2 regions of the Amycolatopsis sp. NPDC026612 genome follow, and region 1 is predicted to be linked to the other one. Evidence: riboswitches for the same ligand, from Rfam matches in the RefSeq annotation. Region 1 holds a riboswitch; the other holds the start of a gene.
The links. A riboswitch is a leader RNA that binds a small molecule or an ion and turns the genes downstream of it on or off. The one in region 1 is predicted to bind S-adenosylhomocysteine.
Positions count from the first base shown of each region.

Region 2: it holds a riboswitch for S-adenosylhomocysteine, as region 1 does, so the genes downstream of both, metH (methionine synthase) here and ahcY (adenosylhomocysteinase) in region 1, are expected to answer to the same signal.

Region 1 is NZ_JBEZYB010000010.1:19,731-27,142, reverse strand. It holds gene AB0F15_RS13015 (hypothetical protein) at 1-104, opposite strand, end outside; gene ahcY (adenosylhomocysteinase) at 226-1,686, opposite strand; S-adenosyl-L-homocysteine riboswitch at 1,770-1,848, opposite strand; gene AB0F15_RS13005 (GNAT family N-acetyltransferase) at 1,880-2,287, opposite strand; gene AB0F15_RS13000 (hypothetical protein) at 2,284-2,991, opposite strand; gene AB0F15_RS12995 (diiron oxygenase) at 3,047-3,937, opposite strand; gene AB0F15_RS12990 (TetR/AcrR family transcriptional regulator) at 4,024-4,695, shown strand; gene AB0F15_RS12985 (DNA polymerase IV) at 4,728-5,756, opposite strand; gene AB0F15_RS12980 (DUF3040 domain-containing protein) at 5,772-6,035, opposite strand; gene AB0F15_RS12975 (cobalamin-independent methionine synthase II family protein) at 6,331-7,392, shown strand.
Region 2 is NZ_JBEZYB010000043.1:16,249-23,660, forward strand. It holds gene AB0F15_RS30145 (sugar porter family MFS transporter) at 177-1,562, shown strand; gene AB0F15_RS30150 (TIGR03619 family F420-dependent LLM class oxidoreductase) at 1,612-2,472, opposite strand; S-adenosyl-L-homocysteine riboswitch at 2,731-2,809, shown strand; gene metH (methionine synthase) at 2,824-6,465, shown strand; gene AB0F15_RS30160 (FAD-dependent monooxygenase) at 6,618-7,412, opposite strand, start outside.

The DNA.
Region 1 (7,412 bases):
GCCAGTGCCACGCCGGCCACCGCGAGAATGATACCGATGGTGTACAGCACCGGGATGCCCACGATGAACCCGATGACAAGAAGAATCACACCGAGAATGATCACTTGACACACTCCTTCGCATGAGACCCGGCCCGGCTCCGTGCCGTCCGGGCGGATGCGCTCTCGAGGGAAGGATGGCCAGTTTCGGGATAAACCAAACTACGGCGAATGGAGCAATCTTGGATCAGTACCGATAGTGATCGAGCTTGTACGGACCTTCGGCGTCGACCCCGATGTACTCCGCCTGCTCCTTCGTGAGCTTGGTGAGCTTCACGCCGAGCGCGTCGAGGTGCAGGCGGGCCACCTTTTCGTCGAGGTGCTTCGGCAGCCGGTGGACGTCGGTGGCGTACTCGCCGGGCTTGGTGAACAGCTCGATCTGCGCGATCGCCTGGTTGGTGAACGAGTTCGACATCACGAACGACGGGTGCCCGGTCGCGTTGCCCAGGTTCATCAGCCGCCCCTCGGACAGCACGATGATCGCGTGGCCGTCCGGGAACGTCCACTCGTGCACCTGCGGCTTGATCTCGTTCTTCGTGACACCCGGGAGCTTCGCCAGCCCGGCCATGTCGATCTCGTTGTCGAAGTGACCGACGTTGGCGACGATCGCGTTGTGCTTCATGCGGCTCATCTGGGCGGCGGAAATGATGCCGAAGTTCCCGGTCGTGGTGATGAAGATGTCGGCGGTGGTCACCACGTCGTCGAGCTCGACGACGTCGAGCCCGTCCATCGCCGCCTGCAGCGCGCAGATCGGGTCGATCTCGGTGACCGACACCCGGGCGCCCTGGCCGCGCAGCGCCTCCACGGCGCCCTTGCCGACGTCGCCGTACCCGCAGACGACCACGCGCTTGCCACCGATCATGACGTCGGTGGCCCGGTTCAGCCCGTCCACAAGGGAGTGCCGGATGCCGTACTTGTTGTCGAACTTCGACTTGGTCACCGAGTCGTTGACGTTCATCGCGGGGAAGAGCAGCTCGCCGTCCTTGGCCAGCTTGTAGAGCCGCTTGACGCCGTTGGTGGTTTCCTCGGTGACACCGCGGATCTCCTTGGCCATCCGGGTGAAGCGGTCGCCGTCGGCCGCCAGGCTCGCGCGCAGGGTGCCGAGGACGATCCGGTACTCTTCCGGGTCCTCTTCGGACGGTTGCGGCACCGCGCCCGCCGCCTCGAACTCGACTCCCTTGTGGACGAGCAGGGTGGCGTCGCCCCCGTCGTCGAGGATCATGTTCGGGGCTTCGCCGCCGGGGAAGGCGAAGAGCCGGTCGGTGCACCACCAGTACTCGTCGAGCGTCTCGCCCTTCCACGCGAACACCGAGGTGCCCGCCGGGGCGTCCGCGGTGCCGTCCGGGCCGACGACGACCGCGGCGGCGGCTTCGTCCTGGGTGGAGAAGATGTTGCAGGACACCCACCGCACCTGCGCGCCGAGCGCCACCAGCGTCTCGATGAGCACGGCGGTCTGCACCGTCATGTGCAGCGATCCGGCGATGCGGGCGCCCTTCAGCGGCTGGGCGGCGGCGTACTCGCGGCGGATCGCCATCAGGCCGGGCATCTCGTGCTCGGCCAGCCGCAGCTGGGTGCGGCCGGCGTCGGCCAGTGCGAGGTCGGCGACGGCGAAGTCGAGGCCATTGCGGGTCTGCAGTTTGTCACTCATGCTCGGGTGCACTCCGGAGTTCGTCGGGATGCGCTCGGGAGGCAGCACGGAAGTCCACGGGGACAACGAGAAAGGCACCTCCCTCACGGGAGGCGCCCTTGGAGTCGTGGTCACGGGCCGAGCGTGGCGGAAGAGAATTCCGTCGCAGCGCCTCTCGGCCCGCAACCAGGATGGCAAAGCCGCCGCGAGGCTGTCAAGCGAGCGAGCGGGCCATGAGAACGTCGTCGACGTCCTCGCCGTCGATGCGGAATTCGCCCCGCAGCACGCCTTCGGTGACGAACCCGCAGCGCTCGTAGACCCGGCGGCCTCGACGAGGTGGCGCGATGCCCAGCCGCTGCCGGTCCGGGTCGACGGCGAGCCCGTCGACCACCAGCACGTGCCGGTGGGCGGGGATGCCGAACCCCTCGCCGAGCCGGACGTACCCGGCGACGGCGCCGTCCTGCTCGGCGACGAGGACATCTTCGGGCCGCGTTCCGCCGTCGAAGAACGGCGTGCCGGCCGGCGGGGCGGGAGCGGGGGACACGGCCGGGGTCCAGGTGCGCTCGTCGATCTTCGCGAGGACCGCTTCGTCCTCGGCGCGGGCCGTCCTGGTGGTGATCATCCCGCGAGCTCCCGCCAGGCCTGCTCCACGATCGCGGCCAGCTCCCGCGGGTCACGGTTGCCTTCGGAGCTCAGGCTCCGCAGCGTGACGGTCAGGCCCGGGCCGGTGCGCTGGCAGTTGGTGACGACGATCTGCTCGGGGTCCGGCGTCGACCCGGCGGGCGTGGAAGGATTGTGCCGCAGGCACTGCACGGCGCCGACGCGCACGAGTTCGGTGCTCGGCGCGGCCAGGCCGAGCGCCTCGGTGTCCTCGTAGGGCGCCACGAGCTCGGGGGAGGACGCGCGCACGGCGACCAGCTGGACCGCGCGTTGCAGTCCGGAGTCCTGGTACTGCTGGGCGATCGCGCCGGCCCCGCCGTAGGCCGCCGACACGCGGGCCGCGGTCTCCCGGTCGGTCTTCTCGATGCGGGCGATCATGGGCTGCCCCCTGACCTTGTCGAGCTTCGCGATCGCCTCCTGGGCCCGGTCGAGCGCGCCCAGGGTGGCGGGTGCGGACAGCGGCCGCCCGCTCGGGCCGCCGCCGAGCAGGCTCAGCACCAGCCACGGCACGCCGACCAGCAATGCGCCGGCCAGGAAGCCGATCAGGCCGGTCACGGCCGGCCGGGCCAGGAGCGCGCGGCGCGGTAGCGGGTTCCCCATCGGCGGCCCGGGCGCGGGTTCGAGCGGGAACTGCTGCGGGAATCCCTGCGGCGGGTCGGCGGTCACCACGCCATCGTGGCGCAGTCCGGAACGACACGGAAGAGCAGTTCGCCCCGCGGCGTCAGAGCAGGTGCGCGCGCCGCCAGAGGCCCTCGGAGCGGCCGCCGATCAGGCCCGCGTCGCGGAGGAACGGCACGATCTTCCCGGCCATCCAGCGGCGCGTCTCGTGGAAGTGCGGGTTCGCCAGCGCCGCGGCGCGGCCTTCGCGGGGGTCGATCCCGACGCTGCGGTAGATCCGCGGGTCGACCATGCTGTCGATGACGCCGTACGCGACCAGCGCGGTCCGCAGCCGGTGCCGCCGCAGCGCCGCCTTCGACAGCTTCGGCGTCTCCCGCAGCACCTCCTCCTTGGCGAAACGGACGTGCCGGGCCTCCTCGACCACGTGGATGCGGTTGACCGAGCGGATCAGCGGCTGGATGCCGTCGTCGTCCATCATCGACCGCTGCAGCCGGTCGGTGGTCTCCTCGGCGACCAGCACGCTCGCGAACATCGACGGCCCGGAGGCGGTCGCGCCGAACACCTTCGCGGCGCGGTGCACCACTTTCGGGACGCCGTAGCGCGGGACGCCGAGCCGCTCGGCGGTGCGGGCGAACATCACCGAGTGCCGCGTCTCGTCCCCGATCTCGGTGAGCGCGTACTGCGCGTGCTCGGTGCGCGCGTCGAGGTCGAAGACGTACCGGGCGAGCAGGTGCATCAGGACGATCTCGAACCACAGGCCGACGCTCATGATGCTGGCGATCTCGTGCTTGGACAGCTCGATCCGCTGCTCCGGCGTCAGCCGCGCCCAGAGGTCCGTGCCGTAGAGCGAGAGGCGTTCCAGTGGCATGTAGGCCTTGCCCTCGGCCAGGGGTGCGGCCCAATCGACGTCGACGTAGGGGTCGTAGGAGTTCTTCGCGGAGCTCTTGAGCAGGCGAGCCGCGGTGACGTCCCGGTTCTGGGCCTCGACGCCCATGGCGGCCTCCGGAAGTAGGGGGTACGCGATGTACTAGCTAGATTGGGAGCGTACACCGCCCGGCGGTGCCTGAGTAGGCTTTCGCCGTGACCAAGGTCGACGGACGGGCGACGCGCTGGGCGGGCCAGCAGGAGCGGCGGCGCGCCGGGTTCGTCGACGCCGCGCTGGCGGCCATCGCCGAGCACGGCCCGGACGTCTCGACCGAGCAGATCGCCGAGCGCGCCGGCGTCGCTCGCACCCGCCTGTACCGGCACTTCGACGGCGCGGCCGACCTCCAGCGCGCGATCGCCCAGCGCGCGGCCGAGCTGGTGACGGCCGACCTCGCGCCGCTCTGGCACCCCGAGGGTTCCCCGAACGAGATGATCTCCACGGTGATCTCGACGCACCTGCGCTGGCTGACCGAGCACGCCCACCTGCACCGCTACCTCACCCGGACGCTGCCGGGCGGCCCGGACGACCGCCCGGACGTCCGCGGCGCCATCGCCCGGCACCTCAGCCGGCTGTTCACCGGCTACCTCACGGCGTTCGGCCTCGACCCGGCCCCGGCGGACACGATCGCGTTCGGCCTGGTCGGCTACGTCGAATCGGCGACGACCCGCTGGCTCGACCACCCGGGCACGCTCAGCCTGGCCCAGCTGACCGGCCAGCTCACGGGCACGATCTGGGCGATGCTGGACCACACGCTGCGCGCGGGCGGGGTGGAACTGAACCCGGACCGGCCCCTGCCGCTGCCGGATGACCTCGCGCCGCGGTCGTGAGTAGTAATCAGGGTTCTAACCCGAATTGCCACTCACGACGGCTCGCGCGGGAATTCGGCTCGCACGCCCAGCAGCCGCACCGCCCTGGTCAGGGCGAACCTGCCGAGCACCTCCTGGGCGGCGCGGTCGATCTCGGCGGCGTCCGACGTCGGTTCCGGCAGGGTGACGCTGTGCGTGTGGGTCAGGAACGGCACGAACCGCACCTTGACCGCCACCCGCGCCGCCGGGCGGCCCTCCTCGACGACGTCCTGACCGACCCGCTTCGCCAGTGCCGAGACCTCCGCCGCCATCTCCGCGGGGTCGGTCAGGTCGTGCTGGAACGTCGTCTCGCGGCTGCGCGAGCGGGCCACCCACGGCGTGGCGCTCACCTCGGCGTCGCTGATGCCGCCGCCGAGCAGCCGCAGCCAGGGGCCCGTCTTCGGGCCGAACCGCGCGGCCAGCTCGGCCGGATCCGCGCCGGCCAAATCCAGCACTGTCCGAATGCCCAGCTCGGCCAGCTTCTTCGCCGTCTTGCCGCCGATGCCCCACAGCGCGTCGGTCGGGCGGGCCGCCATCACGTCCCACCAGTTCTCCTGCGTCAGCCGGAAGATCCCGCCCGGCTTGCCGAACCCGGTGGCGAGCTTGGCCCGCAGCTTGTTGTCGCCGATCCCGACCGCGCACGACAACCCCGTTTCGCGCGCCACCGCCTCCTGGATCGAGCCGGCCAGCGCCTCCGGGCCATCGGTTTCGGCCCCGGCGAAGGCTTCGTCCCAGCCCAGCACCTCGAGCACGACCGGCAGTTCCCGCACCGCCGCCATCACGCGCGCCGACACCTCGAGGTAGGCGTCCGGGTCGCTGGGCAGGAAGACGGCGTCCGGGCAGCGCTTGGCGGCGAGCCGCAGCGGCATGCCGGACTGGATGCCGAACTCGCGGGCCTCGTAGGACGCCGTCGCGACGACGGCGCGTTCGGCCGGGTCGCCGTTGCCGCCGACCACCACGGGTTTCCCGCGCAGCTCCGGGTGGCGGGCGATCTCGACCGCGGCGATGAACTGGTCGAGGTCGACGTGCAGGACCCACTTCACGCCGCCCAGTCTGCCTCAGATCCGGTGCCGCGCCACGTGGGTCCAGACGGTGGCGGTGAGCGCGAGGATCCCGCACAGCGTGACGCCGGGGTCGGGCAGGACCAGGCCCAGGACCAGGAGCGTCACGGCGGTGATGTCGAAGAAGAGCAGCAAGGCGCCGCGGAACGTGCGCGACTTCGGGCACTTGCCCTCGCGAAGCGCAGCAGCCAGATCCGGGTCGCTGAGCTCGAGACTGCGCTCGATCTTCTCGAGTTCGGTGCGGTCGTGGTGACTGAGCATCGGGTCACTCCTTCGGCGCCGGACTCGCCGTGTCGCCTGAGCGAATACCCAATCGTCCGCCGAACGAACCGCCGAACGTCTGCTGATTTCGTGCTTTTTACTGCGCCGACCGGGTGATCCGCGCTCAGTGATCGGGTCCGGCCACGTTAAGTTGCCTCTCGAACGTGGCCGGTGACGGCCCGGACGACGGAGGGGACGCCCGCGCGGGCGGCCGTTGGGGGCCGGCGTGGTCCCGGCTTCCCCGCGTGCGTGCCGGGTCGCGCCGGCCGGGCCCTTCAAACAGCCGGAGGACTTGATGACCCTGCCCACCGAACCGATCGGGAGCATCCCGCGGCCCGGTTACCTCGTCGAAGGGCTCGGCGAGTTCGCTGCCGGCCGGATCGACGCCGCCGCGCTCGCCGAGCTCGAAAGCCGGGCGCTGGCGGACACGATCCGCCGGTTCGAGGAGACGGGTTCACCGGTGCTGAGCGACGGCGAGCAGGGCAAGCCGAGCTTCGCGACGTACCCGCTGGCCGGGCTGGCCGCGCTGGCGCCCGACGGCGTCGTCATCCCGTTCGCCGACGGGCACACCCGGCAGCTGCCGCGGCTCACCGCGGGCCCGTTCCGCTACGCCACCCACGCGGACTCGTACCTGACCCGGGCGAAGGCGCTGACCACCCGGCCCGTCAAACAGGCGGTGATCGCCGCGTCCGCGCTCTCGCTGATCTACCCGGGCGACGGCATCGAGGGCTATGCGCAGGAGCAGTTCGTCGCCGACCTGGTGGACGAGGCCGAAGCGGACATCCGGGGCAGCCTCGACGCGGGCGCGGACAGCGTGCAGCTCGACTTCACCGAGGGACGCCTGTCGCTGAAGCTCGACCCGTCCGGCGGGCTGCTGCGGCAGTTCGTCGAGCTCAACAACGCCGTGCTCGACCGGTTCACCGCCGAGGAGCGCGCGAAGATCGGCGTCCACACCTGCCCGGGCGGCGACCAGGACTCCGTGCACAGCCTCGACGTCGACTACGCGGGTCTGCTGCCGGCGCTGTTCGACCTCCGGGCCGGCCGCTTCTTCGTCCAGCTGGCCAGTGAAGCCGACCCGGAGCGCGCGCTGCGGGTGATCGCCGATCACCTCCGGGCGGACCAGCGGATCTTCGTCGGCGTCATCGACCCGATCGACCCGCGGGTGGAGACCCCGGAGGAGGTCCGGGACCGGGTGCTCACGGCGGCGAAGTACCTGCCGGCCGACCGGCTGGGCACCTGCGACGACTGTGGGTTCTCGCCGTTCGCCGACGACACGTCGACCTCGCGCGACATCGCCTTCGCGAAGATCGAGGCCCGGGTCGAGGGCACTCGGCTGGCGTCCGAGGTGCTCGGCTGACGACGGCGTGGGCCCGGGGG
Region 2 (7,412 bases), on a different contig from region 1:
TGTACCGATTAGCGGACCCGGGCGGACGGAGTAACCGGATGCGCCATTCGGTATCACATATGTGAACGGCGATCAGGTTTCTGAATCGTTATCAAGGACCGTCTTGCCCGCGATTTTCCGGCGTGTGAGTGTGGTGCCGCTGGCTGGACTGGACCTACGAAAGAGGCGACCCGGCAATGACGCAGACCGCCCCGGCGCGGCACATCGGCCGAACCACCTTGTACTTCTTCGGTGCGCTCGGAGGCATCCTCTTCGGTTACGACCTCGGCGTGATCTCCGGGGTACTCCCGTTCATCGGGAAACTGTGGGCGCTGACCAGCTGGGACAAGGGCGTGATCACCGCCAGCCTCTCGGTCGGTGCCATCATCGGCGCGCTGTTGTCCAGCCGCACCAACGAAGCCCTCGGCCGGCGCCGCACGATCATGGTCGCCGCGGGCATCGTCATCGTGGGCACGCTGGCGGCGAGCTTCTCGCCGACGTTCCTGCTGCTGGTGCTTTCGCGGCTGGTCATCGGGCTGGGGATCGGGCTGTCGTCCTCGACCGTCCCGACCTACCTGTCCGAACTGGCCCCGGCGCGGTTGCGGGGCGCGATGGGCGCGCTCAACCAGATCTTCATCGTGCTGGGCATCCTGATCGCCTTCCTGGTGAGCTACCTGCTCGGGCCGCACTCGGCCTGGCGCTGGATGTTCGCCGGCGCCATCGTGCCCGCGGTGATCCTGCTCGCCGGGCTGGCGTTCCTGCCCGAGACGCCGCGGTGGCTGGTCAAGAACGGCCGGGAGGACGAGGCCCGGCAGGTCCTGGCGAGCGCGCACGGCAACACCGTGAACCTCGACGAGGAGATCGCGACCATCCACGAGGTCATCCAGCTGGACACCGAGGAGAAGCCGCGGATCCGCGACCTGTTCTCCGGCTTCGTGCGGCCGATGATCGTCGTGGCGCTGCTGCTCGCGATCGGCCAGCAGTTCAGTGGGGTCAACGCGATCAACGCGTACTTCCCGACGATGCTCATCGGCCTCGGCTTCGCCACGCAGGCGGCCCTGTTGTCGGGTGTGCTGCTGGGCGTCACGAAGTTCCTGTTCACCGCGTGGGTGGTGTTCGTGGTGGACCGCTGGGGCCGCAAGCCGTTGCTGCTCATCGGCAACGTCATCATGGTGATCACGCTGGTGGCCGCCGGGCTCGTGGTGCTGAACGTCCACGACACCGGCACGCGCGGCATCCTGATGCTGGTGATGATGGTGCTCTACCTGGTCGGTTACGAGCTCGGCTGGGGCGCGGTCGTCTGGGTGATGATGTCCGAGGTGTTCCCGCTGAAGTACCGGGCGACCGGCATGGGGGTCAGCAGCGTGGTCCTGTGGGCGGCGACGGGCATCGTGAGCGCGGTCTTCCCGATCATCTCCGACCCGAAGTCCCTCGGCATCGGCGGCTCGATGTTCCTGTTCGCCGGGGTGAACGTGGTGCTGTTCGTGCTCACCAAGTGGCTGGTGCCGGAGACCAAGGGCCGTTCCCTGGAGCAGATCGAGCTGGACCTGCGGGCGCGGCAGGGGGTCGCGGTCAAGAGCTGACCCGGGGGTCGGCCGGCGGCGGGGCACGGATTCGTCCGTGTCCCGCCGTTCAGCGTGCGGGGACGGCAGCGAGGCCCAGTTTCCCGGCGAGTCGCCCGATCCAGGCCTCCACCTCTTCGGGCGACCGGTCGGGCAGACCGAAGACCGTCTCGGTCACGCCCAGGGAATCGAGGTGCGCCAGGCGGTCCCGGTCCGGTCGTTCCCCGAGCGCGCACACCAGGGGAGCGCCTTCGCGGCCCTCGGCGAGCCAGCTTTCCTTCAGCAGGGCCACGTGCCCGTCCAGGTCGGTGTCGGCCGGCGTGGTGATCCAGCCGTCCGCGTGCCGCGCTATCCAGCGGAACGTCTTCTCCGTCGGGCCCGCGCCGAGCAGTACCGGGATGTGCGGCTGGACCGGCTTCGGCCACGCCCAGCTCGGTCCGAACGAGACGAACTCCCCGTCGTAGGCCGCTTCTTCTTCCGTCCACAGTGCACTCATCGCCTCGAGGTACTCGCGCAGCGCGGTGCGGCGCCGGTTCCCGGGCACGCCGTGGTCGGTCAGCTCGTCGACGTTCCAGCCGAAGCCGGTGCCGAGCGTGACGCGGCCGCCGGACAGGTGGTCGAGGCTGGCGATCGTCTTGGCGAGGGTGATCGGGTCGCTCTCGACCGGCAGGGCCACCGCCGTGGCCAACCGGATGCGCGTGGTGACCGCGGCCGCCGTCGCCAGCGCGACCCACGGGTCGAGGGTCCGGCTGTAGCGGTCGTCGGGGAGCGACGCGTCCCCCGTGCGCGGGTGCGGTGCCTCGCGCTTCACCGGGATGTGCGTGTGTTCGGGGACGTAGAAGGTCGAGAAGCCCGCGGCCTCCGCGGCGCGCGCCGCGGCTGCCGGGGTGATCCCCCGGTCGCTGGTGAACAGCACGATTCCGTAGTCCACCCGCGGAGCTTATTAGAACGTGTTTCAGTTTTCAACCGGCCGCTTTGTCACGGTGCGGGTTCGGGCGGGCACTGTTCGTAGCCTTGAGGGGGGCTCGATGCCCGGCTGCCACACTCGGAACCGCAGTCGCGGGCACGTCGGCCGACGGAGGTGCAGGGTGGACCCGGTAATCCATTGTGGACAGACGCTGTCCCATTCAGTGGACACGTCGGTGGGGCGGGATGGCGTGCGGGGGCCCGGATCCGATATCCTGGACCACGAGCCGAGAGGCGCTGCAACGGACCACCGGGTCCGCCACGCTCGGCCGGGAATGACCAACCAAGGGCGCCTCCCGACTGAGGGAGGCTGCCGGTGAACCCGATCACTCCGCGAGAGCTCGACCCCTCCGCGCGCCTGCGTGAGCTGCTCGACCAGCGCGTGGCGGTACTGGACGGTGCCTGGGGCACCATGCTGCAGGGCGCCGGGCTGACTCCGGCCGACTACCGTGGCGACCGCTTCGGCGAGCACACCCACGACGTCACCGGCGACCCCGACCTGCTCAACCTCACCCGCCCGGACGTCATCCTCGACGTGCACCGCCAGTACCTGGCCGCGGGCGCGGACGTCACCACGACCAACACCTTCACCGCCACCAGCATCGGCCAGGCCGACTACGGCCTGCAGGCGTACGTCCACGAGATGAACGTCCGCGGCGCGCAGCTCGCCCGCCAGGCGGCCGATGAAGCCGGCGGGCGGTTCGTGGCCGGGTCGATCGGCCCGCTCAACGTCACCCTCAGCCTGTCGCCCAAGGTCGACGACCCGGCGTACCGGGCGGTCACGTTCGACCAGGTCAAGGCGGCCTACGCCGAGCAGATCGCCGCGCTCGCCGAGGGCGGCGTCGACCTGCTGCTGATCGAGACGATCTTCGACACGCTGAACTGCAAGGCCGCCATCGCCGCTGCCCGCGAGGTCGCGCCGCACCTGCCGCTGTGGATCTCCGTCACCATCGTCGACCTGAGCGGGCGGACGCTGTCCGGCCAGACCGTCGAGGCGTTCTGGAGCTCGATCGAGCACGCGAAGCCGCTGGTCGTGGGGGTCAACTGCTCGCTGGGGGCCGCCGAGATGCGCCCGCACGTCGAGGAACTGTCGCGGATCGCCGACGCCTACGTCGCCTGTCACCCGAACGCCGGGCTGCCGAACGCCTTCGGCGGCTACGACGAGGCCCCCGAAGAGACCGCCGGCCTGGTCGGCGGGTTCGCCCGGGACGGCATGGTCAACCTCGTCGGCGGCTGCTGCGGCACCACGCCGGACCACATCGCGAAGATCGCCGCCGCGGCGAAGGGTGTCACTCCGCGCAAGGTGCCCGCGCCGCGGACCCACACCCGCTTCAGCGGGCTCGAGCCGTTCGGCATCGGCGCCGACACCGGGTTCGTGATGATCGGCGAACGCACGAACGTCACCGGCTCGAAGCGGTTCCGCCGGCTCATCGAATCGGGCGATCACCAGGGCGCCGTCGACGTCGCGCTGGAGCAGGTCCGCGGCGGGGCGAACCTGCTCGACGTCAACATGGACGCCGACCTGCTCGACAGCGAGGAGGCGATGACCACCTTCCTCAACCTGATCGCCACCGAGCCCGAGGTCGCCCGGATCCCGGTGATGGTCGACAGCTCCAAGTGGACCGTGCTCGAAGCCGGCCTGCGCTGCCTGCAGGGCAAGGGCGTGGTCAACTCGATCAGCCTCAAGGAGGGCGAGGAGCCGTTCCTGGCCCAGGCCCGCACCATCCGCAACTACGGCGCCGGCGTCGTCGTGATGGCCTTCGACGAGCAGGGCCAGGCCGACACCGCCGACCGCAAGGTCGAGATCTGCGGCCGCGCCTACGACCTGCTGACGCAGCAGGCGGGCTTCGCGGGCGAGGACATCATCTTCGACCCGAACGTCCTCGCCGTCGCCACCGGCATTTCCGAGCACAACGGCTACGCGAAGGCGTTCATCGACGCGCTGCCCCGGATCAAGGAGCGCTGCCCGGGCGCGCGGACCAGCGGTGGCATCTCGAACCTGTCCTTCTCCTTCCGCGGCAACGACGTCGTCCGCGAGGCGATGCACTCGGCGTTCCTGTTCTACGCCGTGCAGGCCGGTCTGGACATGGGCATCGTCAACGCCGGCCAGCTGGCCGTCTACGAAGACATCCCGAAGGACCTCCTCGAACTGGTCGAGGACGTGCTCTTCGACCGGCGCGAGGACGCCACCGACCGGCTGGTGAGCTTCGCGGAGAACGTCAAGGGCAGCGGCACCAAGCGCGTCGTCGACCTCTCGTGGCGCGAAGGCACGGTGCAGGAGCGGCTCTCGCACGCGCTCGTCCACGGGATCGTGGACTTCATCGAAGACGACACCGAAGAGGCGCGGCGGCAGCTTGCCCGGCCCCTCGAGGTGATCGAAGGCCCGCTGATGGACGGCATGAAGATCGTCGGCGACCTCTTCGGCGCCGGCAAGATGTTCCTGCCGCAGGTGGTCAAGAGCGCCCGCGTGATGAAGCGGTCCGTCGCCTACCTCGAGCCGTTCATGGAGGCCGAGAAGGAGGAAGCCCGGCTGGCGGGCCGCGCCGAGCTGTCCAACGGACAGGGCAAGGTCGTGCTGGCCACGGTGAAGGGCGACGTCCACGACATCGGCAAGAACATCGTCGGCGTCGTGCTCGGCTGCAACAACTACGAGGTGATCGACCTCGGTGTCATGGTGCCGGCGGCGAAGATCCTCGACACCGCCGTCACCGAAGGCGCCGACGCGGTCGGGCTGTCCGGCCTGATCACGCCGTCGCTGGACGAAATGGTCGCGGTCGCCACCGAGATGCAGCGCCGCGGTCTGAAGATCCCGCTGCTGATCGGCGGCGCGACGACGTCCCGCCAGCACACCGCCGTCCGCATCGCGCCCGCCTACGACAACGTCACGGTGCACGTGCTGGACGCGTCGCGGGTGGTCGGCGTGGTGTCCGACCTGCTCGACCCGGACCGCTCGATCGTGCTGGCGGAGAAGAACCGGGCCGACCAGGAGGTGCTGCGCGAGCAGCACGCGAGCAAGCAGCGCCGTCCGATGCTCACCCTCGAGCAGGCCCGCGCGAACCCGGAGAAGGTGGCGTTCGACGGCCTGCCGACCCCGGCGTTCACCGGCGTCCGCGTGGTCGAACCGGCCATCGCGGAACTGCGCGAGATGATCGACTGGCAGTTCCTGTTCCTGGCCTGGGAGCTCAAGGGCAAGTACCCGGCCATCCTGGAGCAGCCGGTCGCCCGCGAGCTGTTCGACGACGCGAACACGCTGCTCGACCAGATCATCGCCGACGGCAGCTTCACCGCGAAGGGCGCGTACGCGTACTGGCCGGCGCACAGCGAAGGAGACGACATCCTGCTCGAGGACGACTTCGCGCACGTCAAGTTCCCGATGCTGCGGCAGCAGACCGCGAAGCCCGCGGACCGCGCGAACCGCTGCCTCGCCGACTACATCGCGCCGGTCGGGGACCACCTCGGTGGCTTCGCGGTGGCCATCCACGGCGCCGAGGCGCTGGCCGAACGGTACGAAGCCGAGCAGGACGACTACCGCGCGATCATGGTCAAGGCGCTGGCCGACCGGCTCGCCGAGGCGTTCGCCGAGCACATCCACCTGCGGGCCCGTCGCGACTGGTTCGAACCGGACGCGCAGCCGAAGCTGGAAGACCTGCACGCGGAGCGGTTCCGCGGCATCCGCCCGGCGCTCGGCTACCCGGCCAGTCCCGACCACAGCCAGAAGCGCGAGCTGTTCGAACTGCTGGAAGCCGACGAGCTCGGCATGGCGCTGACCGAGTCGTTCGCGATGACGCCCGCCGCGAGCGTGTCCGGTCTGATCTTCGCCCACCCCGACTCGAAGTACTTCACCGTCGGACGGCTCGCCCGCGACCAGATCGAGGACTACGCGCGCCGCAAGGGCGTCGAGGTGGCCGAGGTCGAGCAGTGGCTGCGGCCGAACCTGGCCTACGACCCCGAGGCCTAACCCACCGGCGTGGCCGCAAACCCGTAACCCACGTGACCAGAGCCGTAACCGGCGTGATTGCAGCCGGAACTCGCGTGATCAGAGCCGTAACCGGCGAGTTCCGGCTTCAATCACGTGAGTTACGGGTTCAGTCACGTGAGTTACGGCCTTGATCACGTGGGATCCGGGGCGGGGCACGTGAGTTGGGAGGCGTAGTTGGCCAGCTCGATGTCCGTGGCGAACTTGTCGGTCGCCTTGAGCAGCAGGCCGAGCAGGAAGCGGGACTTGAACGTCCAGTCCCGCAGCCTGATCCGCAGCGGTGACGGCGGCGCGAGGAACGGGCCCGCGCTGCCGCGCTGCGAGATCTTCGCGTAGCCGCGGAACTGCTCCTCGTAGCGGGCGAAAGCGGCCTGGTGGTCGCCGTCCGCGGCGAGGAGCTCGCCCGCGAGCACGTACGCGCCGACGATCGCCAGGCCGGTCCCGAAGCCGCCGAGGGTGTTGCCGTAGGCCGCGTCGCCGAGCAGCACGACCCGGCCGCGGGAGTAGCGGTCGATCGTGACCCGGCTCAGGGAGTCCAGGAAGAACTCGCGGGCCTGCGGGATCTTGGCCATCAGCTCGGGCACCCGCCAGCCGGCGCCCTGGTAGGCGTCCACCAGCAGCTGCCGCTGCTGCACGGTGTCGGCGCGGTCGTAGCCGAGTTCGGGTGAGGCGAACACGAAGAACGCCGACGCCTTCGGCCCGCCGACGGCGGCCATCCGGCCCGGCTCGTTGTACATGACCGCTTCGCCGTCGGCGAGCTCCTCGCCGAGCTCGGCCAAGGCGTAGTGGTAGCCGAGGTACCGGACGTAGTCGCGTTCCGGGCCGAACGCCAGCCGCCGGACGTTCGAGTGGATGCCGTCGGCGCCCACGACGAGGTCGAAGCGGCGCGGTCCGGCGGTGGCGAAGGTGACGTCGACGCCGTCCGCCGT